2 linked regions of the Ruminococcus albus AD2013 genome follow. The protein of the gene in region 2 interacts with the protein of the main gene of each other region in a pairwise test. Links are inferred from orthologs where the notes say so. Each region holds a gene or a part of one and is shown on either strand. Other genes may lie near its edges. The genes, in order: recJ and N773_RS0115980.

Region 1 (15,278 bases), 2.3 Mb from region 2 along the record:
GCTTTCTGCTCGTCCTTGGTGAATATCTCCACCTCGCCCAGCTTTGTAACGCCGTTTACTAGCATAGTAACATCTATGCCGAACATCTTGTGCAGCTGTTCGAGAGTGCAGTCCGTATCCTCAACAACATCATGCAGAAGTGCCGCACAGACGGTATCGGTATCCATGCCCAGTTCAAGCAGGATATAGCCCACTGCTATGGGGTGGGATATGTAGGGTTCTCCCGATTCTCTCTTCTGGTCATGATGATACTTTTCGGCAAGCTCGTATGCAGATACTATCTTTGAAAGGTCGTACTGCTTTTCACTGTCTATCACTTTCTGTATCATCATATCGATGGTATATACCTGCTTGCTGGCTTTCAGTATATACGCAGGTATAGGCAGACTTCCCTCTGCTGTTTCGTAAGTGCTTTTTCTCGGCACTTCCTCACCGTTGGTTCGATTGTTCTCAGACATAAGCTTTTACACCCTCTCATTCATTTTCTTCAGTCATTTTCCTTAACTTTACAAGTGTATCCGATTCTTCCAGCTCCACTTTTTTGTGTGCGGGAAGCAAATTGATCATCATAGTCGCCCCGTCATAGGATATCAGCTCTTTATCCCTGAAAATATCAATAATGATCCTAAGCTTGCAGTAATTCATGCTGTCGCTTGAAAGACGCATGAACAGCGCATCAAGGCTTATCTCTCTGACACTGTTGAGATACTTGTATACCCCAACAAGTTCAGCTCGCTCGGGTATGACCTTCTTTATAAAACTTACGGGTACTTCCTCTCCGTTGATTATTTTTTCGTATGTATCCTTTGCGGCGAAGTATCTCTCCTGCTTGACTCCGCTTAGTCTGTGGTCAACAACTTTAACCGAAACCGATTCCTTTGCATTGAACACATTTATATCCAGTTCAACCATCATATCGATGAGGTCGCCCTTGGCAAAACACAGCTTTGTGGGGTCCTGTCCGAACATCAGTGCATAGGCATTAGTTCTGCCGTAGCTGAAAGCCACCTTTGTGTGGGCATTGTCTTTCAGCCCGATGATGTCGGTAACTCTTGCCCCGAGTATGGCGAACAGCGGCTTGGGATTGCCCTCACCGATAGGCTCAAGAACACTTAGCCCCTTGACCATCTCAACATCTATATCCGCAGGCATCAGCACTTTATCCGCATAAAGTGTCTTGACCGCAGGCTTTTCAATGCCTGCCGAAAATTCATAGACCTTTGCCCTGAATTTTTCGATATCCTCTTCTTTCAGTGAAAATCCGCCTGCACATTCGTGCCCGCCGAATTTTGTCAGCAGGTCGGCGCAATAGGTCAGACAGCTGTGGATATTCAGCCCCTTTACCGACCTTGCAGAACCTCTCGCCATGCCGCTCTCTTCAATGGAGATTATTATGGCAGGCTTGCTGTACTTATCCAGTATCTTTGAAGCCACAATACCGATAACACCGTGATGCCAGCCTTTTCCTGCCAGAACGATGACTCTGTGGTCAAGTACGCCCGGGTTATCTCTAATGTATCCCTCGATATCCTTCATGATATCCTGCTCGCACTTTTTGCGCTGTGTGTTCAGGGTTATCATGGTATCTACATAGCTTTCAGCGTCTTCGGGATCTTCACTGAGTATAGCTTTTACAGCTGTCAGCGGTGAACCGAATCTGCCCGAAGCATTTATAACGGGCCCTATCCTGAATCCGATATGGTCTGAAACTATCTTTGATCTGTCTATCTTCAATTTATCAAGAAGTATTCCCAGACCTGCATTTTCGGTATTCGGCAGATATCGGAATCCCGATCTCACCAGGGTCCTGTTCTCGCCTTTAAGTGGAACGATATCAGCTACTGTGCCGATGGAGCAAAGATCGGAATACTGCTCCAGGACTGCGTCATAATTACCGCCGTCAAGTGCCGCACAAAGTTTCAGCGCAACACCCGCACCGCAGAGGTCTTTAAAACTGCTGGGGCAGTCAGGACGGTGGGGATCAACTATTGCTTCTGCATCGGGAAGGGCTTCGCCCACCTGATGGTGATCGGTGACCACAAGCTTGATACCCAGCTCACGGCAGCGCTTAGCTTCTTCAACTGAAGATATACCGTTATCCACCGTAACTATGAGTTTTACGTCCTTATCGGCAAGCTCCTCTATCGCCGCGATATTCATACCGTAGCCCGCTTCTCGCTCTGGGATATAGTACATGACATTAGCGCCCATGCTCTCAAGATAATTGAAAAGTATCGAAGTTGAGGTTATGCCGTCGCAGTCGTAGTCGCCGTATACGCAAATCAGTTCATAGGCATCAACAGCCTGTTCTATGGTCGCTACAGCCTTATCCATATCCTTTATCGCAAACGGGTCTTCAAGCTCCTGCTCGGTAAAAAAGCTTACGATACTATCCTCATCATCTATTCCACGGGCGGAAAGAATCTCAAGCACCAGCCTGTTAAGATCGGTCTTTTTCAGGAAATATTCGACCTTTTCGGCATCGGGCTTGCCTATCCTCCACTTGAACATCAATACTACCCCCATTTTAAAATAGTTTTCTATAAATTATACCATATCTTAAAGATTTTTACAAGAGTAAATTAATTAAATTTATTATTATATATAACAAAAGGAAAGAAAAAGCACTTCTGCCATATTAACGACAAAAGTGCCTGTATCGTTTTATCTGTGTTTTATCTCTGATATAAGTTTCTCGGCGAGTTTATCAAGCCCATCGAAGTCCATAGCGGAGATATAGTATTTTTCTATATCATCGTGTACAGCTTTGGCTGACTTTATAGTTTCGTAAACTTCCTCTGCAAGACTTTCCATGGTCAGCCTGTTCATTTTCAGTCTTCCGCGATATCGTGCTATTGCTGACCTGTCGTAAAATCTCGAAAGATTTATTTTTGCACAATTTTCAGGAACTAACTTGTTCAATGGCGTTGAGGATAACAGTGCAAGCCCGAGTTCGGGTATAAGCAGATGTTCGTAAGCGGTATTATTTAGTCCGTGGCATGGGCTGAGTATAACGTCAAATCCACGACGAACAGCTTCTGCCGCAGTCTTTTCGCATATAAGATGAGCGCAGGCGAAATCATCGTCATGCAGAAGATATTTTTCGATATAACAGTCGATGGTCTCTGTATGCGTCAAACAGCCATACTCGGTGAGTGCGGACAGCTGACGGATATCCTTTCTGCCTGTGCCGCTGCCTTTGCGTGGAAGTATCTTCTTATAAAAGCGCATCAGAAAAGCATCAAGCTTTTCTTCGTCTATGCACCCGCGGGAACAACTGAAACTGTCACCGCAGACATTTGATAGCGCCGTCGTAAACCTTTTAGCCCTTGCCAGAAGTGACTTGTTCTTATCCGTAACTTCGATGATATCATCTTTGTTCATCATCAGTTTTTCAGCGTCCCAGAACTGTCCCAGGTCAACTATCCTCTGACTTACTGCAGGATAAACAGGGTCAAAAACATGGGGAGACGTACCGTCAACAATAAGAACTCCCATCTCTTCAATAAGGACTGCATCCAGAGATTCGGGGTCTGAGGAACAGTAAAATCTCACTACGTGCCCGCTTTTCTCAAATTCATTGGCTATGCGTTTCATCAATGATGATTTGCCAGTGCCTGCACCGCCTTTGAGGATATAAGTAAAGCGGTCTTTTTCCTCCATCAGCCTGCCGAACTCTGTTGAGAATCCCTGCTGTGTCATACAGCCAAGAAAATATTTTTCCGACATAAATGCACCTCCTGTCGATCATGGTACATATTATGCCGTAACTTCCAATGATGTTAAAAGCTGAAGAAAGATGCCCGAAAACAGCTTTGTACTGCTTTCGGGCATTGTGCTTTATATGAAACAAAGAAGAGATCAGATTAAATCCTCAGCGCCCACTTTACCGCTGCGTCTGTCCAGGCTTCGCATATGGGCTGGATATGTCCCTCCCATGTAGCGGTGGATTCATCACACAGGCTGAGACCGTGTCCGCCACGCTCGTAGATGTGAGATTCAAAAGGGATCCAGTACTTGGCAAGTTCTGTCATGTATAACAGAGAATTCTGAACCCTTACACAGCCGTCATCCGAACAGTGCCAGAGAAATGTACGGGGAGTCTGTCCTCCGACGTGCTTTTCCATAGCAAGATATTCCCTGAGTTCCTTATCATCCTCTCTGCCCCTCATAAGGTTGAGTATCGAACCCTCATGGGTAAATTCGGGGTCGCTGGTGATAACAGGATAACACAGCATCGAAGCATTGACTTTGATGTCCTCGGCATTACAGCCAAGTGGCTTGGTGAGTATCTCATCGTTCCAGAGATTTGCCACAGTAGCCGCTAAATGTCCGCCTGCGGAAAAACCTGCAACTATTATCTTGTCAGGGTCGATATCGAACTTTTCAGCATTCTCCCTGACATACTTTATTGCCGCCGCACATTCAAGGGCGTTCTGCGGGAATGCCCTCTGACAGGTGTATCGCAGCACAAAACAGCATATGCCGTAGCCTATGAACCTGAATGCAACAGGCTCGGCTTCCCTTTCGGAACAGAAATCATATCCACCGCCGGGACAGATTATCATAGCTCGGTGCTTCTTTCTGCCTATCTCCTCGGTGAGGGTGTGATAGTAGCAGTCAAGCGCAGCCCTGTCACCGATATCCCTGATGCCTGCCTTATCGTAGTCAAAACTTAGTTCGATGGTTTCCTTCTGCATAAAAAATTCTCCTTATCCGACGGCCGAAAGCAGAATTCACTCTGCGTCCTTATCCTGATTATGCTCAACTTCACCTGAAAGATCCGCAAAAACAATATAGCCGTCAACATTATTACCCGATATAAAAGTTTTATATTCAGATTCGTCAGCCCTTGTAGGTACCGGGATACTGGTGGTCGCACCATCACCGAGAGGTACAAAATATCCTGCGTACTCCAAGCCATTGTCAGCTGTAAAGTACAAGGGCTTTTCAAAAGTGTAATCCTTGATATCAGCAAGCATCGTATCAAGATCGGCAGGACCGTCAGCCTTACCCATATCCCTGATGCAGGCAGCAGCCTCCTTGCCTATGTAGCGCAGTCTGTCAGTACCCCGCATAACAAAGCCGTACTTATAGCAGTTGTTGGGTATCCATGCATAATCCTCAGTACCTGTAAACTCCTTGTACTCGCCGTTAAGATTCAGCATAAGGTCAGCACATGAACCTATGCAGGTTTCATCGGTCTTAGCTGAACTTTCATCATCGGGCATAAGCGATGTAATCATCAGCGTATCAAGACCGCAATACCCCTTGAAATCAACAGCAAGATTATTCAGCTGTATGAGCATTTCGGTTCTGGCTTCATCATTTGGATATGCCGCAGCCATCAGCATACTGCCATCTTTTCCAAAAAGGTACGAATAGAGCGGCTCGGTCTCACCCACAGTTCCGTTGAAAGGGTGGGCATTGTCAACCTGTACCAGCAGACCTTCACCGACGTTTTTCATTTCTTTATACTTGTAATTTTTAGTCAGCCTGCTGCTTCTGACACTGTCTTTATTATCTTCCGCAACAACGGATGATTCAGCTGTATCGCTCTTATTACTGTTAGCCTTTTTACCTGATGCACTGTTGCCGCAGGAGGTGGAAAGCGCCACAAGAGCCAAAAGCATCACAGCCAATGCCGCTGCAATATTTTTATATTTGTATACTTTTATCCTGTTAAGATCCGACATAAAGCTGCACCGCCTTCATAATTGTTTATTCAATTATAGCACATCTTTTTGTCAAATTTCAACATTTTAATGAACTTAACTCACACTTTCATCACTAAATACAAATTGAAACGTAGCAATTTGTACAAAAGCACAAGACTCACGGAACATCGCGTACATAATCCGCAACTGACCGTAAAAACACCCTGCCCTCAGGTGAAGACATGAGCTTTTCAAAGTCACTTGTACAGACAACTACCCTGCCGCCGCCCATATCATATTCGTACAGGATAGCAAGGTCGTGATTTCTTTCAAAGTTGTCTATCATACGGACTATCACACGTTTATCCGCAGAATTTCCGTCAAGTATCTCGCACTTCGATGACATCACGATATCCCACCATGCGGGTGTAGAGTATTTTTTGCAGGCAAAGCCTTTCAGCGCAGAGTGAGATATGTCATTTATAAGTCCCATCGTTCCCACCGGCTCTGGCTTTTTCATCATATTTGAAATCTCACGGAACATAGGATAGCACCAGAAATCCTGACAATAAAAGCCTTCGATAGAGTTTTCAAGCTTATCAAGATTCGGGAATATCAGTATTGTTTTACCCTCGGCAAGCAGTTTTTCAGCTTCGGTGCTGACCTCGGAGAAGATATGAACGCCCTCCGGGCTAACTTTTCTTACATCGGGAATGATCTCTAACTCATAGTGATTTCGGATATCCGTGCCCTCAACTTCAACAGTCAGCACAGCATCGGTTATATTATCGACCGCAGGAAGATGAACGACCGCATGACAAACATCAACATAGTTTTCATCGGAATTTATAATGGCACTGCCTGTTTCACAAATATCTCCACACTCAAAACGGTAGACAACATTTTTTCCTGCAAGCGATTCAGGGCGATAGTTGACCAGCCTGATTTCAAAATTGAAATCACTTCCTGCCAGCGGAGTGTAGCTTTCAAAGATCGCCAATATCACTGCATCATTGCAGAATTCCCGCCATTCTTCAGGGCTAATTATACCCTTATTATCCATGAAAGCGTCAAGCATACCAACAAGCGCAGTTCCCTGCCCTGTGAAATCCTGAATATCCAGTATCTGGAATCCCGCGAGCAGTTTTGAGCGGAAGACAGATTCAAGTTCCTCCTTGTAGCAAGCTTTCGCCAGCTGACCGGAACAATAGAAGAGATCCTTGGCAAGATGAGCAAGGTCCTTTGCTTCAAGACGCTCGCGGAATACCTCGAAGTTGCGGGCTTTCAAAGAACCTGTGTACTTTTCTATCTCATCAAAATCAGGGTAAGTTTCATACTGCCCTATCTCATGAGTGACGATGGGGATATCGGGTACAAGGTCAGCATCTGCCTCAGTAGCTTTGACGGTTTTCATTGTTGTGCCGTACTGTATCTGCACTGTTCCGTCCTCTGATACAGCTGATGCGGCAGAAGCTTTTTCAGGCCTGATAATGCTGTCATAAGAAAGATAAGCGCCCGGCTTATCAGTCTGTATATGACCGAGAGGTGCATCACACATAGCGTAAGAACCGCGTATCAGTCTGTCTTTGGCGAGCCTGACGCCAACAAAGAAATCATCGTTCTCCACCACGCAGGGAGTCCACTGGAAGTTGTTAGAACCCTGTGTATAAAGATGTCTTTTGTCCGTTTTTTTGTACATACCCATTACTTCGTTGATACGTTCTTTACTGCCCCAGAGTTCGTTGCCCATGGACATCATGCAGAAGGACGGGTGATTTCCGAACTCCCGCAGCATAGTAAAGCCCTCTGATATAAGAAAATCCTGTTCTTCAGCATTGTAGCCCTCTTCATCCGGAGCATGGACAGTACCCCAGAACGGAAGCTGAGGTTCCATGTAAACACCCAGAATATCTGCGGCGATAAATGCTGCTTCGGGCGGACAGCAGGTGTGGAAACGATAGTGATTTATACCGAAACTGCGTGATATTTTCATAACACGCAGCCACTCATCAACATCGCAGGGTGCGTAAGCTGTCTTCGGAAAGATCATGCCGTCGTGCTTGCCCCGCAGGAAAGTACGCTTGCCGTTTACGATGAATTTACCGTCTGCGACGGAAAATTCCCGCATACCAAAAATGTGCTTTGAAATGTCACCATCGATATCAATAACAAGCTCATAGAGTTCGGGAGAGTGTTCGCTCCAGAGTTTAAAATTCTTACACATCGGGTACTCAGCGATCAGTCTGCCGTTGATATAAGTAAATTCAACAGGTTCGCAGGCAGGTGCCCCATCAGGATAATTTACTGCCTTGATGACCGCAGTTCCACTTTCAACACCAATGATATCAGCAGTAACATTAACTGTTCCTGAATGTATATCGGGAGTGATGACAACATTTTTGCAGTGTGCCGCACCGTAGCCTATAAGTTCAATCCTGCCCAGTATACCGTTCCAGTTCGTCTGTGTATCACGGGAAGTCATGTGACAGCCCTTCGTCTTGTAGCCAACATTAGACACTTTTATGACAAGCTCACGCTCACCTGTACCTATGAATTCTGTAAGGTCGTAAATATGCGGCGCACAAAAGCTATCCTGAATTCCGAGAGAAACACCATCAACAAAAACTTCGGTGATACGTGTGCGTTCAAGAAAAAGCTCTAGTGATGTACAATTAAGAGCATTAGTATCTATCTTCCGTCTGAACCACGCCCAGCCCTCAAATTTGTAAGTATCAGTAAGATGACCTGTTGCACGTTCTTCGTTGAACTTACCTTTATGGGCGTTTGAAGTCGTATTCGGTAGTTTAATATTTTCATTATATGTGACATTTTCACCTGTACAGTTATAGTCAAGAAACAGTTCCCATATCCCATGAAGGTTGATTTTTCCTATCAAGCATATCACCTCTCGCCCCTATAATATAAATATATTATAGCATAATATATTCTGATTTTCAAGGACAACTTTAAACTTCGTAGGAAAATTCAAAATTTCTGTTGAAATATACAATAAGATATGATACAATAAAATAAAACAAAACATAAGGGGTGATGATATGTCAATGACAGACAAACAAGCATTGTTCGCACTTTCGCTGATCTATACACCGGGTAAGGCAGGTATAGATTCTCTGATGCAGAGATACGACGACCCCGTAAAGCTGTTGTACGCCCTGCAAAACGATACTGACGAAGATATCCCGCACAGCTTTTCTGCCGCTGCAAAAGCTTTTGATTTTTCGCTGACAGAGCAGATACAGAGCTATTGTGACGAAAGGGGCATCGGGGTAATAACTTGCTATGACCTGGATTTTCCAGAAAACCTTCTCGAGATCGACTGCCCACCCTTAGTGTTATACTGCCTTGGAGATAAGGAAGTTCTGAAAGAGCGTTCTTCATTGACGATCGTTGGTTCGAGGGAAGCCACGCCATATTCAATTGATGTTGCAAAATACTTTGCACGAACCAAAGCCAGAGATGGTCATACGATAATCAGCGGATTTGCACGAGGAATAGACTCCTCCGCTCACACGGGTGCCATCGAAGCCGAAGGCACGACAGTAGCAGTACTCGGCTGTGGTATTGACTATGATTATCCAAGAAACAGCGCAGAGCTGAAAAACTCAATTGCACAAAAAGGCGCAGTTATTTCAGAATACCCTCCGTTAGAAAGCCCTGCAAAGGAGTATTTCACCATACGTAACCGTCTTATCGCAGGGCTGTCCAAAGCTGTGCTGGTTGTTCAGGCAGGAGTACACAGCGGTTCGATAAACACAGCCAGCCATGCAATTTCCCAAGGTAAGGATGTTTACTGTATACCCCCTGCAAACATTTTCAACGAGATCTATAAAGGACAAAGCGTACTCTTACGCGATGGCGCTATACCTGCGTTTGAACCACATGATATCATTCTTTGATAAGCCGATTAAGCCAAAAAGACCGCAGCATACCGAAATAAGCTGCGGTCATATTTATTGAAGATGTTTCAATTACTTGATCATGCTTGCGATCTCGTCTGCGAAGTTCTCTTCCTTCTTCTCAACGCCCTCGCCTCTCTCGAAACGAACAACTTCAGCAACAGTGATGGTGCCGCCCAGCTTCTTAGCCTCAGCTGCAACGTACTCCTGTACGGAAACCTTGTCGTCCTTTACGAAAGCCTGCTCCAGCAGACAGTTCTCCTTGTAGTACTTGCCTACCTTACCTTCAACGATCTTAGCTCTTACCTGCTCAGGCTTGTTAGCCATCTTAGGATCCTCAGCCATCTGAGCCATCATGATCTCCTTCTCCTTATCGAGAACCTCAGCGGGAACTTCGTCTCTCTTGAGGTAAGCAGGGTTCAGAGCTGCGGACTGCATTGCAACGTCCTTACCAACAGTCAGAACTGCATCGTCCTTGATATCGGTATCCATCTTAACCAGAACGCCGATGCTGCCGCCGTTGTGAACGTAAGAAGCAACAGTGCCTTCGAGTCTTACAAAACGACGGATAACGATGTTCTCTCTGATCTTCATGCCTGCGAGCTCAGTCAGAACTTCGTCAACAGTCTTGTCGCCGCCGCTGATTGTTGTAGCCTTCAGAGCGTCAACGTCAGCAGGGTTCTTCTCAACGATGGTGTTAGCTACGCTTGCAGCGAAAGCCTTGAAATCATCGGTGTTAGCAGCGAAGTCAGTCTCGGTGTTGATCTCAACCATAACACCTACGCCGTTGTTAACAACAGTAGCAACAACGCCCTCAGCAGCAGCTCTGCCGCTCTTCTTAGCCTGTGTAGCGAGACCCTTTTCTCTCAGTGCCTCGATAGCCTTATCCTGATCGCCGTCAGCTGCAACGAGTGCTCTCTTGCAGTCCATCATGCCGACGCCTGTAATGCTCATAAGTTCCTTTATAGCCTGAACTGTAACGTTAGCCATTTTAAATTCCTCCGATTCTGTTATATTACTCACAACAAGGCAGACAAATCATCTTATTGCCTGCCTTGAAAAATTCTGTATTAGTCAGCCGAGAAATTACTCAGCGTCCTCAGCCTCTGCCTTTTCAGCTTCTTCAGCAGCAGTAGCGTCCTCGCCCTGTCTGCCTTCGATGATAGCGTTAGCCATGCAGCCAGCGATCAGCTTAACTGCTCTGATAGCGTCATCGTTGCCGGGGATAACATAGTCAACATCGTCAGGATCACAGTTGGTATCTACGATAGCTACTACGGGGATGCCCAGCTTCTTAGCCTCAGCTACTGCGATCTTTTCCTTTCTGGGGTCAACAACGAACAGTGCGCCGGGGAGCTTCTTCATGTTCTTGATACCGCCCATGAACTTCTCGAGCTTCTCGATCTCGAGCTTCAGCTTGGTAACTTCCTTCTTGGGGAGCAGCTCGAAAGTGCCGTCCTCTTCCATTGCGTGCAGCTGCTCAAGTCTCTTGATTCTCTGCTCAATGGTCTTGAAGTTAGTCATCATACCGCCGAGCCATCTAGCGTTTACGTAGTGAGCATTAGCTCTCAGTGCTTCCTCCTTGATGGAGTCGCCTGCCTGCTTCTTGGTACCTACGAACAGTACCTCCTGACCGTTTGCGGAGATCTCTCTGATGAACATATAAGCCTCTTCCAGCTTCTTAACTGTCTTCTGGAGATCGATGATGTAGATGCCGTTACGCTCTGTAAAGATGTAAGGCGCCATTTTAGGGTTCCATCTTCTTGTCTGGTGACCAAAGTGTACACCTGCTTCAAGAAGCTGCTTCATTGATACTACTGCCATGGTAGTAACCTCCTGTTTGGTTTAAAATTTCCGTTATACGGATGATACATAACCTCCGGACGATACTGCTGACTCAAACCCCGCTGAATGCCGTGATCGGCACATAGCGTCATGCAACGCCATTGCGCATAGGGACCAAAAGCCATACTTCGTCCGTGCGAATTACCATAATATTATAGCATACTTTTCTCGTGATTGCAAGTGTTTTTATCTCGATGTTTTCAACAAATTATCAACTTTGTATCTCGGTTCTTTTGATGGTTTTGCCGTATCACCTATATCTACCAATATAGTATCCTCACCTATAAGCCTGATATCACTGCACCTGATGACAACATCGTCATCTCTGCCCATCAGTCCGAGAGCCCGTGATCTTCCGTAGATTATAATGGATATGACCCTGCCCTCAGAGGTATCGAGTTCGATATCATCGGCATAGCCTATCTTCTCGCCGCTCCTCACATTCACGACTTCCTTGTTCCTGAGTCCCGAAAAACTGCATATCATACTTATCCCCCCTGACTGTAAGCCGCGTGCCCACATTCACGATACTTTATGATATGCGTATTTCGACCGAAGTATGCCTGAGAACTATATGATACACCATTCTAATGAATATACCGGCCATCAAAGGGTAAACTTTCTGTAAAGGACTGACAATTCAGGCAAAAAAATTTAGCGGAGGATAAAAATGCAATACAATAAAGTTGAGATAAGCGGAGTGAACACAGGAAATCTGAAAGTACTGACGGAAAATGAAAAGCAGGAGCTTCTCAGAAAGACCCGCGCAGGTGACAAGAAAGCCCGCGAACAGCTTATAAACGGCAATCTGAGACTGGTGCTCAGCGTACTGCAAAAGTATTCTGCGGTAAGGGAAAATCCCGATGATCTATTTCAAGTCGGTGTTGTGGGTCTTATCAAAGCCATCGACAATTTTGATGTTGGACTCAATGTAAGATTTTCTACCTACGCAGTGCCGACAGCATAGGATAGTCGAAAATCAGACCGAGTATACTATATCGATATTCTCATCGGTCAGAACTATCTTATCTATACAGATCCTAAGTGCCCGACGTTTTTCAGCAACGGTCATTTCATCCCAAAGCCCGCTGAGATTTTCGAGGACTCCCCGCTTGTAGGCAAGTTCAGCTTCAACTGCCTTTGTCTTTTTTTCGTTCTCTATTGCAGATGATATCTCGGCAAGCTGTGCCTTGTATTCATTTATCGTTTCAAGCAGAACTTTTTCACCATCACGGGCATAAAGTTCGTAGAGCCTTTTCAGCTTTCCTGCGGCAGTATCGTATTTGCGTTTCAGAACTTCCTCTGCCGATATCTCTTTGCGGCTGTTTCCATTTGCGATGATACTACGGGTTTTCTCGAATACATCAGCTATCACCGCTCGCTCGACTTCTTCAGCATCGTATCTCATGTTGCTGCATTCGGGATCTTTTATCAGCAAAGGCTTGCTTTTCTGCTGTGAATAGCAGTATATCTTCAAGCCCTTGCCCCACTTCTGGTAGCGCATTTTTGCTCCGCATTTTCCGCAGACTAAAAGCCCTGTCAGAAGATAGGAAGTATCCCCTGCCGCACCTCGTGAACGTCTTTTCCTTTCCTCTCTAACTTTCCGCCATGTTTCCTCGTCGATGATAGCTTCGTGACAGCTTTCAACAACTTCTCCGCGGAATCGTATCCGACCGAGGTATGTTTCCCTGTCAAGTATCGCCGATATGTGCTGGTCGCCCGAAACATCGAACATTCCTGCCAGCTGAGTTGTGGAGTAGCCTTGCAGATACAACTGATAGATCTGCCTGACCTGTTCTGCTTTTTCGTTGGGAACAAGTGTGTTTTTCTCGCGGTCGTAGTCATAACCGAAAGGCACCCGACCTCCGCCCATCCACAATCCCGATTTCACACGTTCATACATTCCCATACGTGTCCTTTCGCGGATATTTTCCCTTTCAAGCTGGGCAAATACCGATAGTATGCCTATCATCGCCTTTCCATATGGAGTCGAGGTATCAAAGTTCTCATTAAGCGAGATGAAAGCGCAGCCGTTGGGTATGAATACATCTTCAAGCAGAAATACTGTATCCTTTTGAGAACGCGAAAGTCTGTCAAGCTTATAGACCACAACAGCATTGATCTTTCCCGCCTTGATATCCGTTATAAGCCGCTTTATCTCGGGTCGTTCTATATTGCTCCCCGACCAGCCTCCGTCAATGTAGAACTCATAATCCTCGATATCTTTAAGCTTGCAGTACTGCGCCAGCTTTTCTTTCTGTGCATCAACTGAATATCCCTCTTCAAACTGTGCATCGGTTGATACCCTGATATACAATGCCGTCCTGCGATCTTTCATTCAATGTCCTTCCTGCGGGAAACTACTTCTCCCAAAAGCCCCGAAAGTTCGCGATTTTTGATTTCAGAATTTCGCCCAAGAATTTCTCCGCTTTTGTAATAGGTATTCCTTATCCTAAGCATAATATCACCCCGTGTTATTATGGTCTTCATACATCAGGATAATCAGTGCGCACAGAAATTTAACGCTTTGTGACCTTATCATCTATTGACTTACAAAACAGCGGGTGATATAATCTTTATTCGGGTAAAATGATACAATGATATGGAGGGTTTTTATGGAGAAAAAAGAACGCAGGCTGTCAGCCATGCTTTTCTGTGCAATGGTCATGACAATAACAGCTGCTTCCGATGCACTCAGAGGAGTTTTTCTTCCTCAGTTCCGCACATCATTCTCGCTGACGGAACCGCAGGCAGGACGGATAATAATGGTAAGCTACATCGGAAATCTGCTTTTCTTGTCTATCGGCGGATATCTTTCCGACAGACTTCCACGCAAACGTTTCATTGGCGGAGTACTACTGTTATGGTCTTTGGCACTTGCCACCTATGTTTTCACCGAGAACTATTATATACTTCTCGCTGCCATGATATTCTCAATGGGCGGCTCCACCATGCTATCGACATCGATAAATCTGATAACTCCCCTGCTATTCGCACCGCCTGCACTTTTCGTAAATATCTTCAACTTTCTGCAAGGTGTGGGTATATTCACCTCACAGAACGTAGGCGGACGCTTTGCCGAAAAGCTGACAGCATGGCATACCGCAAATGCGATCATTCTCAGCATAGCAATGATCAGCTTTGTTCTGCTGATGACGCTGAAACTTCCCGATGCCGAAAAGTCTGAAAAGAAAAGCGGCGGATACTCTGAAATACTCAAAAATCCCACGACTTATCTGCTAATACTGATATGCGGCTGCTACTTTATCGCAGAACACGGACTTATGAACTGGCTGACTTCCTACGGCAGTGAACATCTCGGCTTCACAGTACAGAAAGCGGCTATGTATCTGTCGTTATTCTATGGCGGACTTACCATAGCCAGACTCGCCCTTGCTCCCTTTGTGGATAAAGTCGGTGTATTCAGAATGCTGCTGATATGCTCTTCTTTGGGAGCTGTACTCCACACTCTCGGTGTGGCTTTGGGCAGAAACGGACTGCTTTTCTTCGGCGCATCGGGTCTGGCTTTTTCGGTCATCTATCCCCTCCTCGTTATGCTGATCGGACGGTTTTACGACCCATCAAAAGCAGGCACGGCAACAGGAACAATACTCAGCATCGCCACATTTTTCGATATCGGCTTCAATGCATTTTTCGGTTCACTGGTGGAAATGATCGGATATGGAAAAGCGATAACCATACTGCCAATATGCGCAGTCCTGATGTGTGCTATGCTGTATGTGCTGAAATTTTCAGTAAAGATAGCCAAGGAGATCAAATAGAAAAACGCGCAGAGCATAGCGGGATCTTCACAGCTCTGCGCATTTTTATCAGCAATTATAAAAGTATTTATTTGCAG
Region 2 (15,333 bases):
GTACTGGTGGTATCTCCGTCTCGGCTTTCTCCGTTTCCGGTTCACCTTTGCCGATATATTCAAACAGACCGCTGTTCAGCAAATAATCATAGCTGAGATTCTCAGTGATCTCAAAAGATCCGCTTAATCTCTTTACAGTGCAGTCTTCCGTATAATATGGTAATGCTCCTGTCAGCGCAACAACTTCCGAAATGATTCCAGTAGCCTTGTTGCGAAAACGGTCGCCGATTTCGATCCTGTACGGTTCAGCGTTTTCTTCTGCTGCACGTTCAGCCTTTATTTCCTGCCACATTTCCTTCTCGTTGATTGAAAGATAGGCATTATCCCTGAGATGCTGTTCAACCATAGCAGCTACGTTGAACCAGCTGTGCCGGAATTTTTCTCCGTTCTCAAAAGAAAAAGTCAAACCCTTGCTGTCATAGTCAACAAGTGAGATATTGCCGTTACCGCTGTGACCTCCGGTACCGTACTCCTTTTTCAGGAAGGCAGCCAGTTCCTGTGTGGTAGGGTGATTTGGCTGTGTACGGCTCTTTTCATAAAAGTCCTGTACACGGAACTTTCCGTGTACAAAACCCGTGCCGCGCTCAATTTCTGCTGCAAGGGCAACAAAAACATTAACACCATCTACAATTGGTCCCGGTGCAAATTCTGACTTTGACTTTTCCTTTGTCGTCTTTGAAGCTGTCAGCGGTACAGCATCACCGAACAGTGAAAGCTGTTCACCAGCCGTATCGGGTTTCTCCCGGAATGGAACATCTGAATCTTCGTTACGCTGAATATCCTCAATAACATCTGCATCGGTAAACAGCGGTTCGTCAATGGCAGACGTAAACTCGGTAATGCTCGTAAGTCCAAGCGTGTAGGCGAGTGTGTCTAGTTCCGTTTTGTGGTTTTCGTAGGTGTCAACGGAGATCGTTCCTTCCGCATTATCAACAAGTACCGAAGCACCAAGCGACAGTGCCTTATCCTTTATCTCGGCAAGGCTTTCGGCATCACCCTTATAGTTAAGTGTTATCGCCTTATAATCATCATCCGGAATAGACGCTTCTTCCATTTCGGAAGCATCGCTCATAAGAGTTACGTCCTGTTCGTCCTTAGCTGTATGACGTTCAATAACTTCATCGGGAACGGATACAAGGTCGGAAAAGTCAAGACCTGTAAGACCTTTTTCAATCATCTCCCCAATGCTGCCGTACTGTTCAGTATTGTATACTTCACCGTCAAACTCATAGGTGATCTTAAAGTCGGCGAGGTCGGCTGTCACCTGAACCGGGAAATCATCATCGGTAAGAGTGGTGTGTGCAAGACCGATGTTATGCAGATCAGAGAAATCAGCTTCTTCGCTGTACTCGTCAACGCAGAAATCATTGATAAGATTCTTCGCTCTAAATAGAGGATCTTCTTCCTTTTCCTGTGTAAGCACCTTTTCACGGAAGAACTCCGGCATCCCGGTGAAACCGAAGCTGTCACAGTAATATGCTGTATCTTTGCCGTTATCGGTTATAACAATAACGTCACTGACGGAGAGGGAATGTCCCCTGAAATCTTCGGGATGATCGATGTTGAACTTTGTATAGATGGCTTCAAGCGTGGCATTGCCGTTGAATTCTTCAATTTCACCTTTATAGACAAGATCATAATCATCCTGATTAAGTTCAGTGCCTTCAGCTTTCAGACGTTCCATACTTCTGAAACGAATATCATGGTATTTCTCTCCGCCTTTGAGCTGATATATCTTATACGCTGGCTTCTCCGGTTCAGATGCTTCTTTCGCAGCCTTTTCACGTTCGATTACCGCCTGTCGGTGTGCTGCAAGAAATTCGGCAACGTCTGATTCCTGTAATGCTGTATGCAGGATCTCATCGTAAGCCTGGATGTCTTCTGCGGTAAAAGATTCGTCTATGCTGTCGATCTGACCACGTGTCACGTCACCGACGAACATTGCTGTAATGGCTGCTTTCTGTTCTTCGGTAAAGTCGTGACCTGAGAAGAAATCATCAAGCTCGATTGCACGGTCAAAGTTTGACTTAGCTTCGAGCATAGCGTTCAGCCTGCTGTTTTCACCGTAACGCTCTGCCGGTGACTGAGCAAGATAGGCATCAACAAGTGACAGCATCTCGCCGAACTGTGCATCGTCGTATCTTTCGTCAAAGAAGCTGGTAAGATCGAGCTTGACATCTTCTACGGCAAGACGGTGCATAACAGGGGAAAGGGCAGCCAGCTGTTCAAGTGACAGACCTGTATTTGCCATGCTGTGAAGCAACCCTAATTCACGTTCAACATTTTCAAATGCACGATGAAAAGCAGGAGCATCATTTCTGTCGAGTGTAAAAGCAACTTTGCCGTCACGTATGACAGTATGATAGTTCACACTTGTTTCAAGATACATTCGCATATCATTGAACTGTGCGGTGGTCAGCTTTGTCATGTACAGATAACTGTTATTGTTGTCACGTACATCATTCTTTCCAGGTGCTTCATGCTGGCTGCGTCTTGCTGCGGTTTCATTACGAATTGCACGCACGGTTTCAATATCAGCGCGGCTGACAGTAAGAGTGCCTTTTCCCGAAGTGTAAACTCTGCCGGAGAACCTTATGCCGCGTTCCGCCATAACTTCTGCCATCTTGAGAACCATATCACGGTCAGAAGAAAAATACTCCTTGTTCGGGATATATCTGTACTCCGCATTTCCGATAATATTCTTTTCAGGCGGAGAATATGGTCTGTTTGACTTTTCCGGTGCAATGTCAGGAGCACCGGATACACGTCCGAACCATTCCACATCACTGTCGTTGACAGCCATTACAACGGAATCGCCTCTGACATAGCCGTAGTAGTTCATGCCAGCCTGTTCAAGCTGTTCTTTCAGCTTCGGAAAGTCATGAACACTTACTGTTACAAGGCTCTTGTCTCTGTTATCGGTCGCCCTGTTCCACATTTCGTTGCCGTAATACTGCATATTTATCTGTCCAGCCTCCTTGTTGGTCTCTTGTTCTTTCGGTATATCACGCAGCATATCGTTCCAGTCTTTATATATATCAGGAGTTTTGATGTGCTTCATTTCGGGATACTGTTCCGTCAGCCTTTCGGCAAAGTCATTTCCGGCGGTATCGTTGTCGGAGCACAAAAACACTTTATCCGGTGAGATGTTACTCCGGAGCATCGTATCGAGCACGATGTTCGGCTTGACACCCATCATCGATACAAGCCTGCAGTCGGAAAGTTCCTTATCGTGCATTTGCAGATATGACAGCATATCTATTGCACTCTCAAAAAAGAAAGCATTTTCGCCTGTGCCGCGGACAACTTCAAAGCCGTGACCGCCGGCAGAACCGGTTGCTATCCCTTTGAATTTATGCTCTGTCGATGTACCGACCTTTTCAGCACCGATAACCTTGCCGTTGTCGTCATAATATTTGAAAAGGACATTGCCCGTTTTTTCTTCCTGGGCGATACGTCCGTCACGTACCAGTGCCGACACCAGATCGTAGTCAAGACCCCGTGTCCTGCACAGATATGCAAAAACTCTGCGTGCATTGTCAGCTTCGGCAAGGGTAAGCTCCCGTGCCGCTGTTGGTGGTTTATGTTCGTATGTACGTGAAGGCGGGGTATAGGTACGGTCGATTGTTTCACCAGTCAGTGCTTCTACTGCATCAGCAAATGACATTCCCATGTATTCACGCAGGAATCCGATGTTATCGCCGCCCTTGTTTTCACTGAAACGAAACCACTGTCCGCGTTCGCCCGGTCCGTTGTCACGTATATGCAGACTGTCGTGATCTTTCCAGATGTATTCTCTGCCGGCACGTTTCAGATCGAAGCCGTGTGACATGAGAAACTGCGGAAGATTTACGAGATTAGCCCTTTCTTTCTGTTCTTCAGTTATTTTCATCAGTCAAGTTCCTGATTGTTTTTCTTTCTCTCTGTTTGTTTCTGTTCCGTATTTTGTACGCTGCGTGCTTTTATACGCTGAACGTCATTTTTCAAACGGCTTCTTGAAAAGTAAGCATGTCCGTTTCCGTTATTAGCTTTCTCCTGACCGTTCCGTATATTATTCTGTTTTTGTGTACGGTTTGAGCTTATTGCTTTCGGTTTGACAGTACTTCGTGCATGTTCACCTTTCAGGTGTTCATCATCATTGATCTTATCAAGAGAGGATTTCCTGCCGTTGTTTATGATGCCGTCTATCATGTTTGCATCGTCTTCAAGCATTTCTTCGACCTTCGCCATCGTCTGACTTCTGAACTTTTCTCCCAGTGATTCTATCTGTTCCGCACTGAGTTCATCCGTTTCCTTTGCGGCGAAAAGTGTGTTTTCCGCAAGTTCCGGCACCGTTTTCATTCCGCTGTCCGTCATATCGGCAAGCTTTTCACTCGTAAGCTCCATCTGTGCATCCTTTACCGCATCCGGTATGATCTTGTAGTATTCGTCAGGTTCCCATGCCTTGTCGATTCGGTTTTCGACGTTCTGGATACGTATCGACAGATTGTTTATCTGTTCCTGTATTTTCAGCTTATCTGCTGAAGCAGTCTCGGGAGCGTTGTATTTCTCAATAAGAGTATCACGCTTTGCAAGCAGAGCATTTTTCTTATCGGTGAGACAGTGATATGTCGCTTCATTCAGTCTGTTCATTGCTTCGGAGAATGCTTCACGGCGTTCTTTGTTATACCCGATAGAGAAGCTTTTAACAGCATCACTCAGTGCGGTCACTCTGTTAAGCTTGTGTGAAATCACACTGCGTTTATCGGTCAGACGTTTGATTTTCATACGACCCTGTCTGACTTTCTCTTCACAATTTGCAATCTTTTCTTCCCGGATAGTCTGTATACGTTTTTCGTTGCTTTCAATCAGCTTTTTCACGATTGGATAACTACCGAGAGTTGCTTTCAGCATTCGGTTGGTATCTTCGAGCTTGTCCGCTCTGGCAGTCAGCGCTTCTATTTTTGCTCTGTTCCTGTCAATCTTATCCGTCTGGTTTTCAATTTTTTCGTCGATGACGTTGATACGACTCTGATGCAGTTCTGCTTTGGCGTTCAGAAAGGGTAGGAGTTTTCCCGATTTCTGAACACATGTTTCCTCAGTCTGCTTCTGCGTCTGTGCTTTCTGTCTGCGGAGTCCCTCCTCCGCATCAGTTACGGGTTCAGCTACGGTGCGCTTATCTTCGTTATCCTGTACAGGCATGTTTTATCACTTCCTTCTCTTTACGATGAATACGATTGCTGTTGTTACTGCAGCAGCTGCTGCACCTGCGATAATAATGATCTTCTTCATGGTCTGCACTTCCTCTCATAGTTTTCATCCTGAACTGGCTGTGATTTAACATTCAGCTCCTGTTCGTACTGTTTCCTGTGCTTCGTGATCTCCGAGAGCTCTCTTTGTTTTTCTCTCGAAAAAACTGCACGCTTTTCTTCCTTTGCGGTAATTTCCGCCTTACGCCGGTGGTCTTCCTGACCGTATATGACGTTCATGCGGTGTTGTATATCAGCAGAATCAGTACTTTCACGTTTTTCAGGCGTGTTGTTCTTCTGCATTTCAAGCCTCTCATGTTCGCTCATTTCCGACAGCGTTCTTCCGTTAGCTGTAAGATAACGGTTAAGCTCACGCTGTATTGTATATGTATCACATAGCCAGTGATCGGCATACGACTTGCAGAGAAGAAGCTGTATGTCATACGGACGCTGTTTCAGCGTGCCGACAGTGGTATGCAGTACACCGGCGACTTCCGACAGAAGCTTAAGATAGCTGTCACGGCCGTTCTGATGTCCGATCTCACGGAGCAGAAGTTCATAGCGCCCCGACATTGCCTTGCCGATGATCTCGTCGACCTTATAGGAAAAGTTGCTGTCATAGACGAGTGTCATGCCGTTTCCGTCATAGCTTGCTGAAAACGGCACACCGCTTTTATCGAGTGCGACCACAACGTTCTGTGCTCTGCCGGTACTGAAGCTCTTGTACAGCTGGTTATGTACTTCATTTATCGGTATTCCGGCGACGTACTGTATTTTTCTCATAGCTCATTCATCACTCCGAATCATCCTGGTCATCATCTTTATTTCTTACCGCACTGTTTTCAAGCAGGATATACAGGATAGCTTCGTAGTATACCGGCGAAATATATACGTTTTCATTCGAGCGCTTTCTTTTGAGATACTGTAATACCCACTTGTTTCGTTCATACATAGTAATAGCATTGAAGATTATCTCGCTGTCGAATTCTTCGGGATGATCCAGTAATATTTCCGGAAATTTTGAATTATATTCGATCTCGGAGATCAGCTGTTCAAACCAGCCGTCATATAACTTCATTATGATCTTGTTATTATTTTTCATTGCATTTACCCTCCGTCTTCCACTGGTAATATATCTTTCCGTTATACGGGTTTTCTTCGTATTCCGGCAGTACAATAGTCTTTCGCCCCTTTGAGGTATATGTGGCTTTTTTGCCATCGAGAAGAGCTTTTATCTGAGATTCAGACAGCGTGACCCCGTACACTTTGCCGATGGTCATACCGCATTTGCCTTTGCAGTAATATCCGTACTTACCACCGGTAACATCAGCACCGCACTTCGGACATCTGCCGAGCGTTTCATGATTGCAGCCTGAAAAAGAAACAGATTTATCCGCAAGACCGTATGTACTGCACATTTCAGCAGCGAACTGTTGAATGCTGTTCATGAAATCTGCTTCGGACAATTCACCGTGTTCTATCTTCTGAAGCCGCGACTCCCATTCAGCAGTTAGCCTTGCAGACCTGACTTCTTCCGGAACAACGGTTATAAGCTCTTTTCCTTTGTCGGTCGATCTCAGCTGTTTTCCTTTACGTTCCACATATCCGTTCGTGACAAGAGCTTCGATAGTTGCGGCCCTGGTGGCAGGAGTGCCGAGCCCTTTTTTCTCGGTATCCTCATCATATTCATCGTTCCCCGCACGTTCCATAGCCGACAGAAGAGTATCCTCTGTGTATGGTTTCGGCGGTGATGTAAAGTGTTCGCTCTTTGCTGCCGTAACCGAAAAAGTTTGTCCTTCGGTCACATCCGGCAGAGACATTTCTTCCTCATTTTCCTTTTCAGTGGTCCTCGCATAGCTTTTCCAGCCCTGTTCGAGAACCATTTTTCCGCTTGCCGAAAAATCCGTACCGCTGCATGTTCCCGTGATTTTCACAGCTTCGTATCTGTGAACCGGAGCAGTGGCACATATAAGTCTCGTCGCTATAAGCGTAAGGATATTTCTTTCGCCTGCGGGGAGAGAGGAGAGGTCAGCCGATGCAATATTTCCGGTCGGAATAATGGCATGATGTCCCGATACTTTGCTGTTATTTATGATCCTGCTTATATCCGGTGTATGCGTTATACCGAACCCGAAAAGTTTATCACAGAGACGTACAGCATCAGAAGCAGCCTGCTTCATGTCATCGCTAAGAAATTGACTGTCAGTACGGGGATAGGTGACAAGCTTGCCTTCGTACAGCGACTGTGTGTAGTCGAGCGTCTGCTGTGCGGTGTAGCCGAAATGTTTATTTGCATCACGCTGTAAGGTGGTAAGATCGTAGAGCTTCGGCGCTTTCTCGGCCTTTACTTCTCGTTTTACTGAACTTATCGTAAGCGTTTTACCATTACAGCCGGATACGATACCGCCCACGGTGTTTTCATCGTCTATCCTTTCAGAAGAAAGAATGAAAGCACCACAGTTTACGTCTGCCGTGTAGTACTTCTGTTTTACGAAACCGTCAGCGTCAGCATCACGCTTTACGATCATTGCAAGGGTAGGTGTCTGAACACGCCCGATATTCAGCTTGCTTCCGTACCGTACTGAAAACAGTCTTGAGCAGTTCATACCTACAAGCCAGTCCGCTTTTGCCCTGGCAAAACCGGCGTTAAACAGATCGTCGTATGCCGAAATTGGCTTCATGGAGCTAAGTGCTTTCCTGAGAGCTGATTCTTCAAGGCTTGATACCCATAAACGCTTTACCGGCTTGTGACACTGAGCCATACTGTAAACGTACCGGAAAATGCATTCACCCTCACGGTCAGCATCGGTCGCGCAGATGATCTCCGTCACATCGTCACTGTTCATGAGCTTTTTCAGCAAATTAAACTGTTCTTTCGTTTTCTCCGCAACCCTGAAACGCCACTGATCCGGTATCATCGGAAGTTGATCAAAGCTCCATTTGCCATCCCAGCCCCTGCCGTAATCGTTCGGAAAGCAGAGCCCGACCAGATGTCCGAGACACCAGGAAACGATGTAGCCGTTACCTTCGATATAGCCTTTCTGAGTTTTGGAAGCACCTACGACAGAACTGACCGCACGGGCTACGCTTGGCTTTTCACCGATGATTAAAATTGACATTAATTAAGATCATTCCTTTCATTAGTGACGAATAATTGTATAAAAACAAAGTACTGGTGATTGTCTAATATCACTATTTTAGCCGAAATACATTGATGTTAATATGTTAAATATGTTATAATATCAATGATGAATATCATCTTCTGAGTTGATAAAGAAAAAGTACGTGTTTTTCAAGTCATAAATATTCAATTGGTGTAACAGGGGGGATTTATGTTGGATCAGAAACTTGCAGAAAAAGCATTATTAGCTATTTCTAAAAATCCATTATTACATCCATTGGGTAATGTGGCACTCCCATTACCACCGAAGGTAGCACTTAAGGCTGTTATTCCAAGATATTATAAGGGCATTTTCTGGGAAACTATTTGCTCTGTAGATCAGTATAAACTTGAAAAGAACAAGATTACTCAGCATTATCGGCTATTAGATAATAAGTCGATTATGATATTTTGGGGTACGGAAAAGGATATGGAGAAATATTTTGGAACAATTATCAAAAACAATAAATACTAATATAATTTCAAACTAATTTTCACTATCCACTATGTTGAATTATGAAAGCTGGGGGGACTATAATGGCGAATTTTGATATAAGAGTAATAGTAGAAAAAGCGTTGGAATTACCTGGTGTAAGAATTAATCGGGAAGAATACTTACGCAGAGAATTTAGTAAAGATAAGTACAAAAAAATTTTAGATGATATTATAAAACAAGGTCCAATTAAGGCTGGTATAAAACATGATGATTTAGAAAAACACGCAAAGAAATCTATCAATTTAGAAACTACTAAAGCAACTACACTTTCTTTTTTGTCTGGATTACCAGGTGGTGTTGCTATGGTTGGAACTATTCCTGCTGACATTGTTCAGTTCTATGGTCATGTTCTTCGGGTAATACAAAAACTAATGTATTTATATGGGTGGTATGATATCAATACCGATGAAATGGATGATGGAATTACGAATATAATTATAATATTTCTTGGAGTAATGAATGGAGTAGAAGCTGCTCAGCAAGCGTTGAAACAGTTATGTGTTGCTATTACTGAAAAAACTACATCATCGATTGCCGCAAAAGCATTAACAAGGGCTGCATTGTATCCAGTTGCAAAAAAAGTTAGTGCACAAATGAGCGTAAAAATGGTAAATCAAGCCGCTGCTAAAGGAGCGGCAAAAGTTGTACCTGTAATTGGTGGAATAGTTTCTGGAGGCTTAACAATACTTACTTTTAAGCCGATGAGTCACAGACTTTTAAAAGAATTAAAAGAAGACAGTTACGATTGTTAATATATCAGGGCCTTTGAGTAATCAGAGGCTCTTTTGTTTTTTTTCGGTGCTATGCAGCCGTCATCAGGTTCCGTATACTCGAAAGGAAGATCCTCATATTCTCTGGATTCATCGTAGGAGCTTCTTATTCTCTCCCTGTCGGCACCGTCGGTTTCGCCAATCTTGTAGGCGATGTAAGCGATACCTGAGATCATACCGATCTCTGCGATGTACTTTACGATTTTTCTTATGTTCATGTTTTCCTCCGTCAGTATTCTACGGGTTCACCGTAGTTTATTTTCTTGATGCTTTTGATGTTGGCGGACAGGTCGAGACCGTTCCAGTTGTAATAGCCCCATGAGCCGGAGAAGGCGACACAGGATGGCCAGTTGTAGTCATCATAGATGAATTCTACAATGCACTTGCCGCCGTTTCCGAAAATATGATACCTGCCTTCACCGTCATCGGCGAAGCCCTTGCTGTCACATATCTTCGTTGTGAACTGAGTTCCATTCTCCAACTCTATCAAAAATCTGTCCTGACAATAGCCGTACCATACACCCATTGCACAGCAGTAGTCACCGTATTCATCACGGCGGATACCTGTATCGGTTATGGTATCAACAGTTGAACCGTATATTGCACCGGAACTCGGCATGGCAGTTAGCCCCGATGCTTTTTCACCGGCAAAGCAGTTTGTCCAGCCATCTTCGTGAGGGAACTCGTAAATGACTTCTACCGTCTCGGTTTTACCGTCGGCGGAAGCTGTTTTCACTCTGTAATCGTCTTTTTCTTCCTCAGAAAGAACAGGTTCCACGGATACGGTGTATTCCGTGCCTTCGCGAAGACCTGTTATGTAGCAGAGGTCATTTCCTTTAAAGTTAAAGTACATGTTATCCGTAAAGGCGTAATTCTCATCGTGTGCCGTGCAGCTCACGGTGTAGTCACGGTCGGCTTCGGAATCCCAGGTAACTTTCAGACAGGATACCGATATTGTCGAAACATTCAGGTTTCCTGCTGTAAGCTCGACCGGTTCGGGTTCTGCGGTTATTCCCGAGAACTCCATGATAAAGCTCATTATCACACTGAGTGCTTTAGACTGAAAATCGGGATCAATTGTAAATGTCATTAAGTCCTCCTAAGATGTGAGCGATCACATCTACAGTCCAGCCGTTTCCGATGCACATATAACGCTGCGTATTGGAAATGCCGGCGGTATAGTTATCGGGAAGAGTCTGAAGACGTTCCGCTTCAACAGGTGTTAGCTTACGTATTATGTAGTCTCCGTCGGGAAGGTCGATTTTGTAAAGACCTGTTTTCGCACCCTGACCGCCTCCGTTGGCTGACAGGGTAACGGACTTGCCGGAGACAGAGTAAATACGCTGCCCCTGACCTCCGTTGCCGTAATGCCCAACACGTATCGGAGAACATATAAGGCTGTCTTTCTGAACAGTCGTCAGGCAGTTCGACTTGCCGTCATCACGTACCTCGATGTGCTGTTCCGTCTGTTTTCCGTCGGTATATCGTCCACGCTGTGCAGCACCGACAGGTATTGCAATGCGCTGTTTGCCCCGTTCACTCCCATAGGGGCTGAACGGATTTTCACCGGTTTTGTAGTAAGTCGCCGGTATCGTATGTGATTTGCCGTTTACCGTATCGACCGGTATGGCGACCATTGTACGCTGCCTGCGTTCCAGTGTGTTGTAGAGGACAGCACCGTTGTAGCTCGAAGTCATGCAGTACGCTTTGTTCTGCCACGGTATTCCGCTTTCGAGCACATCGACAAGCATGATACCGAGATCTTCCGGCTGTGTGACGTTCGGAATATTCGTCCAGTAGCACCTTTTACGGTTTTGTGCCGATACAAGTGACGAGTTTATCATGACCGGCTGAACGCCGAGCCTGCTGCTTATCTCATCCTTGATGTTCTGATGTATCGAATAGTTGTTTTCGTACAGGAAATATCGACATTCGCTTTCGTGCAGAGCACGTACATACTGCATGAAAAGCCTGAATCCCATACCGTCGGAAGTTGTCTCTCTGTCTTTCTTCGCTATTGACCAGTAGGTGCAGGGCGAACCGCCGAGCAGAAGGTCATATCCGTGAAACTGTGTGAAATCACCGTCAAAAACATTCCCGTGATGAACGATTCCGGGAAAATTATTCTTCGAGACCGTGACGGCATACTTATCGATCTCGAAGGCATCATAGCATTCCACGGGTATGCCCGCCCTCTGCAAGGCAAGCATACCGCATGAGATACCGTCAAACAAGCTAAGTACCTTCATTCAGACAAATTCTCTCTTTCTCATTGTCCGTGTTAGTGTTTTTCTCTTTTCTTTTTGTGAGTGATCTGATGAAAAATAAAATCAAACAAAATAAAATCATATCAGATCAGTTAATTATTCGTCGTCTTCGCTGCTGCCGTCGTAGAACTCGTAATCCTCGTCCTCCTCAGCTTCGTCACCGAACTTTTCAAATTCAGGTTCGGACTTCTTACTGCTTTTTTTCTTCGTAAACAGGTAGAATACTGCACCTGCGCCGAGCAGAGCGATTACAGCGAAAAGTGTATAGATCCTGTTCATATCCGCCTTTGCCTGTTCACGTGAGTCAACAGATTCGGCAGCTATTTCGTCTTCTGCATCAGTTTCCGTTATTACACGGCTTCTTGCGTTTTCAGCAGCTTCCGCAGCGTTTTCTGCTTCTTCCGGTGTGATCTTGCCATCTTTCTCATTACCCGCATAAAGAAGTGCGTACAGGTCGTAATCGTCAACCTTGTTCAGAAAGTAAACATTGTCCTCACCGTTCTTTGCAGTGTAGTTTATGAGCACGTAGAAAATATGCCCGTCTTTTGTTGTTACTGCAATAAACTGCATTTCTTCCGTGTTGTAAATAATCTGTTCAGACTTAATAAGGGTAGCATTTCCGTCTGTATCGTAGTAGGTATCTCCGTAGTAATCCGGCGGAGTAATCGTGATATTTCCTTCGCCGGCAAGCTCACTCATTGCATTTGCGAACTTTTCAATGTCAGAATCGTCTGCCTTTGAACTGTCGTCAGATGGGCTAGCTTCCGGCTTTTCAGCGGAAGCTGTTTCAGCCGGCTTTTCATCAGCGCTTTCCGCCGGTTCAGTTGATGAATCTGATGCAGCAGGCGGATCCGATGCCGCTTCGGCTGATGCTGTGATGCCGACACTTCCGTATGCGAGTATTACTGCTGCAAGCAATGCACTAAATATTCTTGTCTTCATTGTCTTCCTCCTGAGAGTAAAATCTTATTTGTTCTGTTTCGTCCTTGTCTCCGCTTCCGAGAGCATCGATATCCTCATCGGTCATACCGCACTGTTTCATGCGCTGTATCTGCTCGTGTTCACGTGAGAGTACTGATTCAAGCTTTTCTCCTTCGCAGTTAAGCTTTTCGCAGAGTGAGAGATAACGTAACCGCGCGATTTCGGAGAGCAGTCTCTTGTGTTCGTCGGTATCACGCCTGATGTTTATCTCAAGCTGTGATACCTTTTTGCTGTACTGTTCGATTTTCCTGTCGTACAGTGCCATTTGCCACCTCCGTTAATAAAGTACCAGCCGTGGATCGATGTAGTCCCAGCCGTATCCGTCCGTATCAATGTTGACGTGGAAATTAACATTGCCTGCAGTGGTTTCTGCAAATTCCTGTCCGTCGTTTATCGTATCGCCCTTTCTGAAACCGCTTTTCAGAACAGCATTTGTGATCTCGACTTCCGTATCACGCTTTGTTCCGCCGGTTCCGTCGTACCAGTATTCAACATCGTCTTTCCTGAGTGTTATCTTGTTGTTTCTCGTATCAACATCCTTGATCTTACACTTGAACGGTGCTTTCAGAGCTGTACCTCCTGCGGCATAGATCTTGATACCCTGGTAAAGACCTTCACTGTCGGTGTTCCATTCTGTCATTTCATAGCCGAACTGTCTTTTCAGATCGTAAGCTCTGACAGTAGGCCCCGGCAGAAGATTGTGCAGTGTCTGATGATTTCCGTAGAGTGATCCTGTGCCGGAATCACCTCCGACGAGAAGTGTGTAATACTGAAGACGTTCGTCGCTGTGTGACATGCTGCCGAGCTTGTCAGCGATGACATCATCAAATGTCTTCTTCTGTTTTACGTTATAGTAGAGACTGCACTCAGTTTTCCAGCGGTATTTTTCGTAGTATCCGTAAAGGCAGACATCGCCGAGACTGCTGTTCCATATCTGTGTATCACCCGGTGATACAAGGAACCATGCGTCAGTTCCGTCCCATCCCCAGAAACTTCGGTTATGCCGGTCACCTCCGTGATTGAAGTAAAACTGATCAGCCGAACCGTCATAATAGTAGAATGGTTCGCTTGTTCCAGAATACCAGCGGTGATCCATCACATAGAAGCCTGTTTCCTTGTATTCGTCATGCGGATCCAGTACACGGTAATCATCTCTGATGCAGATATATCCGTCGCCGTCCTCAAACTGAGCCAGCTCTGATGTTATTGCATTCGGTTTGAAACGGTATCTGTACGGTTCACCGTCGCAGATGTAAGCATTTTTATCGGCAACGTAGTATGATCCTGACGATGCGTTTCCGCCTCCGAAGTAGTTGTAAGGTGAGAGTTCCTCCCAGCGTGACTGGTTGTCGTACCAGTACACGAACTCGTATTCGGCATCGAATATCTCGTCGAGAAGATCTTCGGTATCGCCGGTGAATTCCCAGTAATAGATGTCATCGTTGTCGGCATCGAAATTATAGTAGTAGGAGCAGAGAAAAGCCCAGAGCTTCCAGCAGTCGAAATCGTAAACCGGATCCCAGTTGTAAACCGATGAACGTCCCCAAACCCATGTATCCGGCTTGTCCTTCAGGTCACTCCTGTTTGCACCGAAGTCCACCAGACCGCTTTTCCATTCAGATTCACTGCTTACCTTGAGTATTTTCTTATTGAGGTCATAGGCAAGCTTCGTGTAGTATTTTTCTGCTTCGGAAAGATCGTAATCCTGTGCTGCATATGTGCCGAGCGTGAATCCGCCGTTGGAGAAAACAGATGTGAAGATCATGATGATGAATGCGAATACAAGAAAAATAATAAGGACGGGGAGTACCATTGTGAGAAAAAACTTCTTTACTTCCTTTTCATACAGGTTTTTAATGTACTTGTATGCCGCAAGGAAAAAAGAACTTACAGTTTCACGCAGGCTTTTTCTCTTCGGTCTTCTGTTTCGTTTTTTAAAGCTGTCATGCTTTGCATTCAGCCTGCTTTCCTGACGCTTCAGTTTTTTGTTCGACTTCGCTTTCTTATCCGAAAGGCGGTCACGCTTCTTTTCCTTCTGATGTAAACGCTTTGGTTTACTTGCTTTATCCTTTACAGGTTCAGCGATACGGCGTTTTGCCGAGTCAGCTGCATGAATAAAATCATTTTCTTCATCTTCATTCACAGCTTTCTGCCATGCGGATGCCTTCATGCGTCCTGCCGAGTATGATACGGGCTTTAACGCCATGAGCCCTGGGTCACTGTTACGCATGATCTTTTTCTGATTTTTCAGTTCCTTTGTCCGGAATCTGTTTTCTTTTTTCAGCTTGTTCCGTTCAAATTTCAGTTCACGCTTTTCCTGCCGGTAAGTCTGCAAACGCCTTTTGTTCAGTGCTCTGCGGTATCTGTTGTTCCTGTCCGTAACTATCCCTGATCTGTAATCAGCATGTGAACTGCGGAGAGCCTCCGCATT

What was found.
Region 1: the proteins of N773_RS0115980 (region 2) and recJ interact in binary tests that used the Escherichia coli proteins (3 or more experiments, as listed by UniProt). The link is inferred for Ruminococcus albus AD2013 from one-to-one orthologs.

The regions. Positions count from the first base shown.
Region 1 is NZ_JAGS01000001.1:1,202,980-1,218,257, forward strand. The notes cover bases 1-2,920. They hold recJ (single-stranded-DNA-specific exonuclease RecJ), read right to left. Parts: upstream 2,527-2,920; coding sequence 475-2,526; downstream 1-474. Other genes in these bases: N773_RS0105410 (RelA/SpoT family protein), read right to left, coding at 1-458; N773_RS0105420 (ATPase), read right to left, coding at 2,665-2,920. Outside these bases: more of N773_RS0105420, read right to left, coding at 2,921-3,729; N773_RS0105425 (alpha/beta hydrolase), read right to left, coding at 3,867-4,700; N773_RS0105430 (hypothetical protein), read right to left, coding at 4,737-5,696; N773_RS19750 (glycoside hydrolase family 2 TIM barrel-domain containing protein), read right to left, coding at 5,836-8,553; DNA-processing protein DprA, read left to right, coding at 8,714-9,574; tsf (translation elongation factor Ts), read right to left, coding at 9,647-10,564; rpsB (30S ribosomal protein S2), read right to left, coding at 10,661-11,398; N773_RS0105455 (YlmC/YmxH family sporulation protein), read right to left, coding at 11,606-11,905; N773_RS19760 (recombinase family protein), read right to left, coding at 12,399-13,757; N773_RS0105465 (MFS transporter), read left to right, coding at 14,035-15,201. UniProt on the Escherichia coli protein: Single-stranded-DNA-specific exonuclease.
Region 2 is NZ_JAGS01000001.1:3,528,927-3,544,259, forward strand. The notes cover bases 5,834-8,808. They hold N773_RS0115980 (DNA topoisomerase 3), read right to left. Parts: upstream 8,348-8,808; coding sequence 6,320-8,347; downstream 5,834-6,319. Other genes in these bases: N773_RS0115970 (hypothetical protein), read right to left, coding at 5,834-6,011; N773_RS0115975 (hypothetical protein), read right to left, coding at 6,022-6,330; N773_RS0115985 (hypothetical protein), read left to right, coding at 8,561-8,808. Also shown: N773_RS21410 (YodL domain-containing protein), read right to left, coding at 1-3,892; N773_RS0115960 (DUF4316 domain-containing protein), read right to left, coding at 3,892-5,181; more of N773_RS0115970, read right to left, coding at 5,268-5,833; more of N773_RS0115985, read left to right, coding at 8,809-8,863; N773_RS0115990 (EcsC family protein), read left to right, coding at 8,926-9,636; N773_RS20395 (hypothetical protein), read right to left, coding at 9,633-9,872; N773_RS22975 (fibronectin type III domain-containing protein), read right to left, coding at 9,884-10,744; N773_RS0116005 (DNA cytosine methyltransferase), read right to left, coding at 10,728-11,903; N773_RS0116010 (CD1107 family mobile element protein), read right to left, coding at 12,018-12,863; N773_RS0116015 (hypothetical protein), read right to left, coding at 12,844-13,167; N773_RS0116020 (hypothetical protein), read right to left, coding at 13,180-15,333.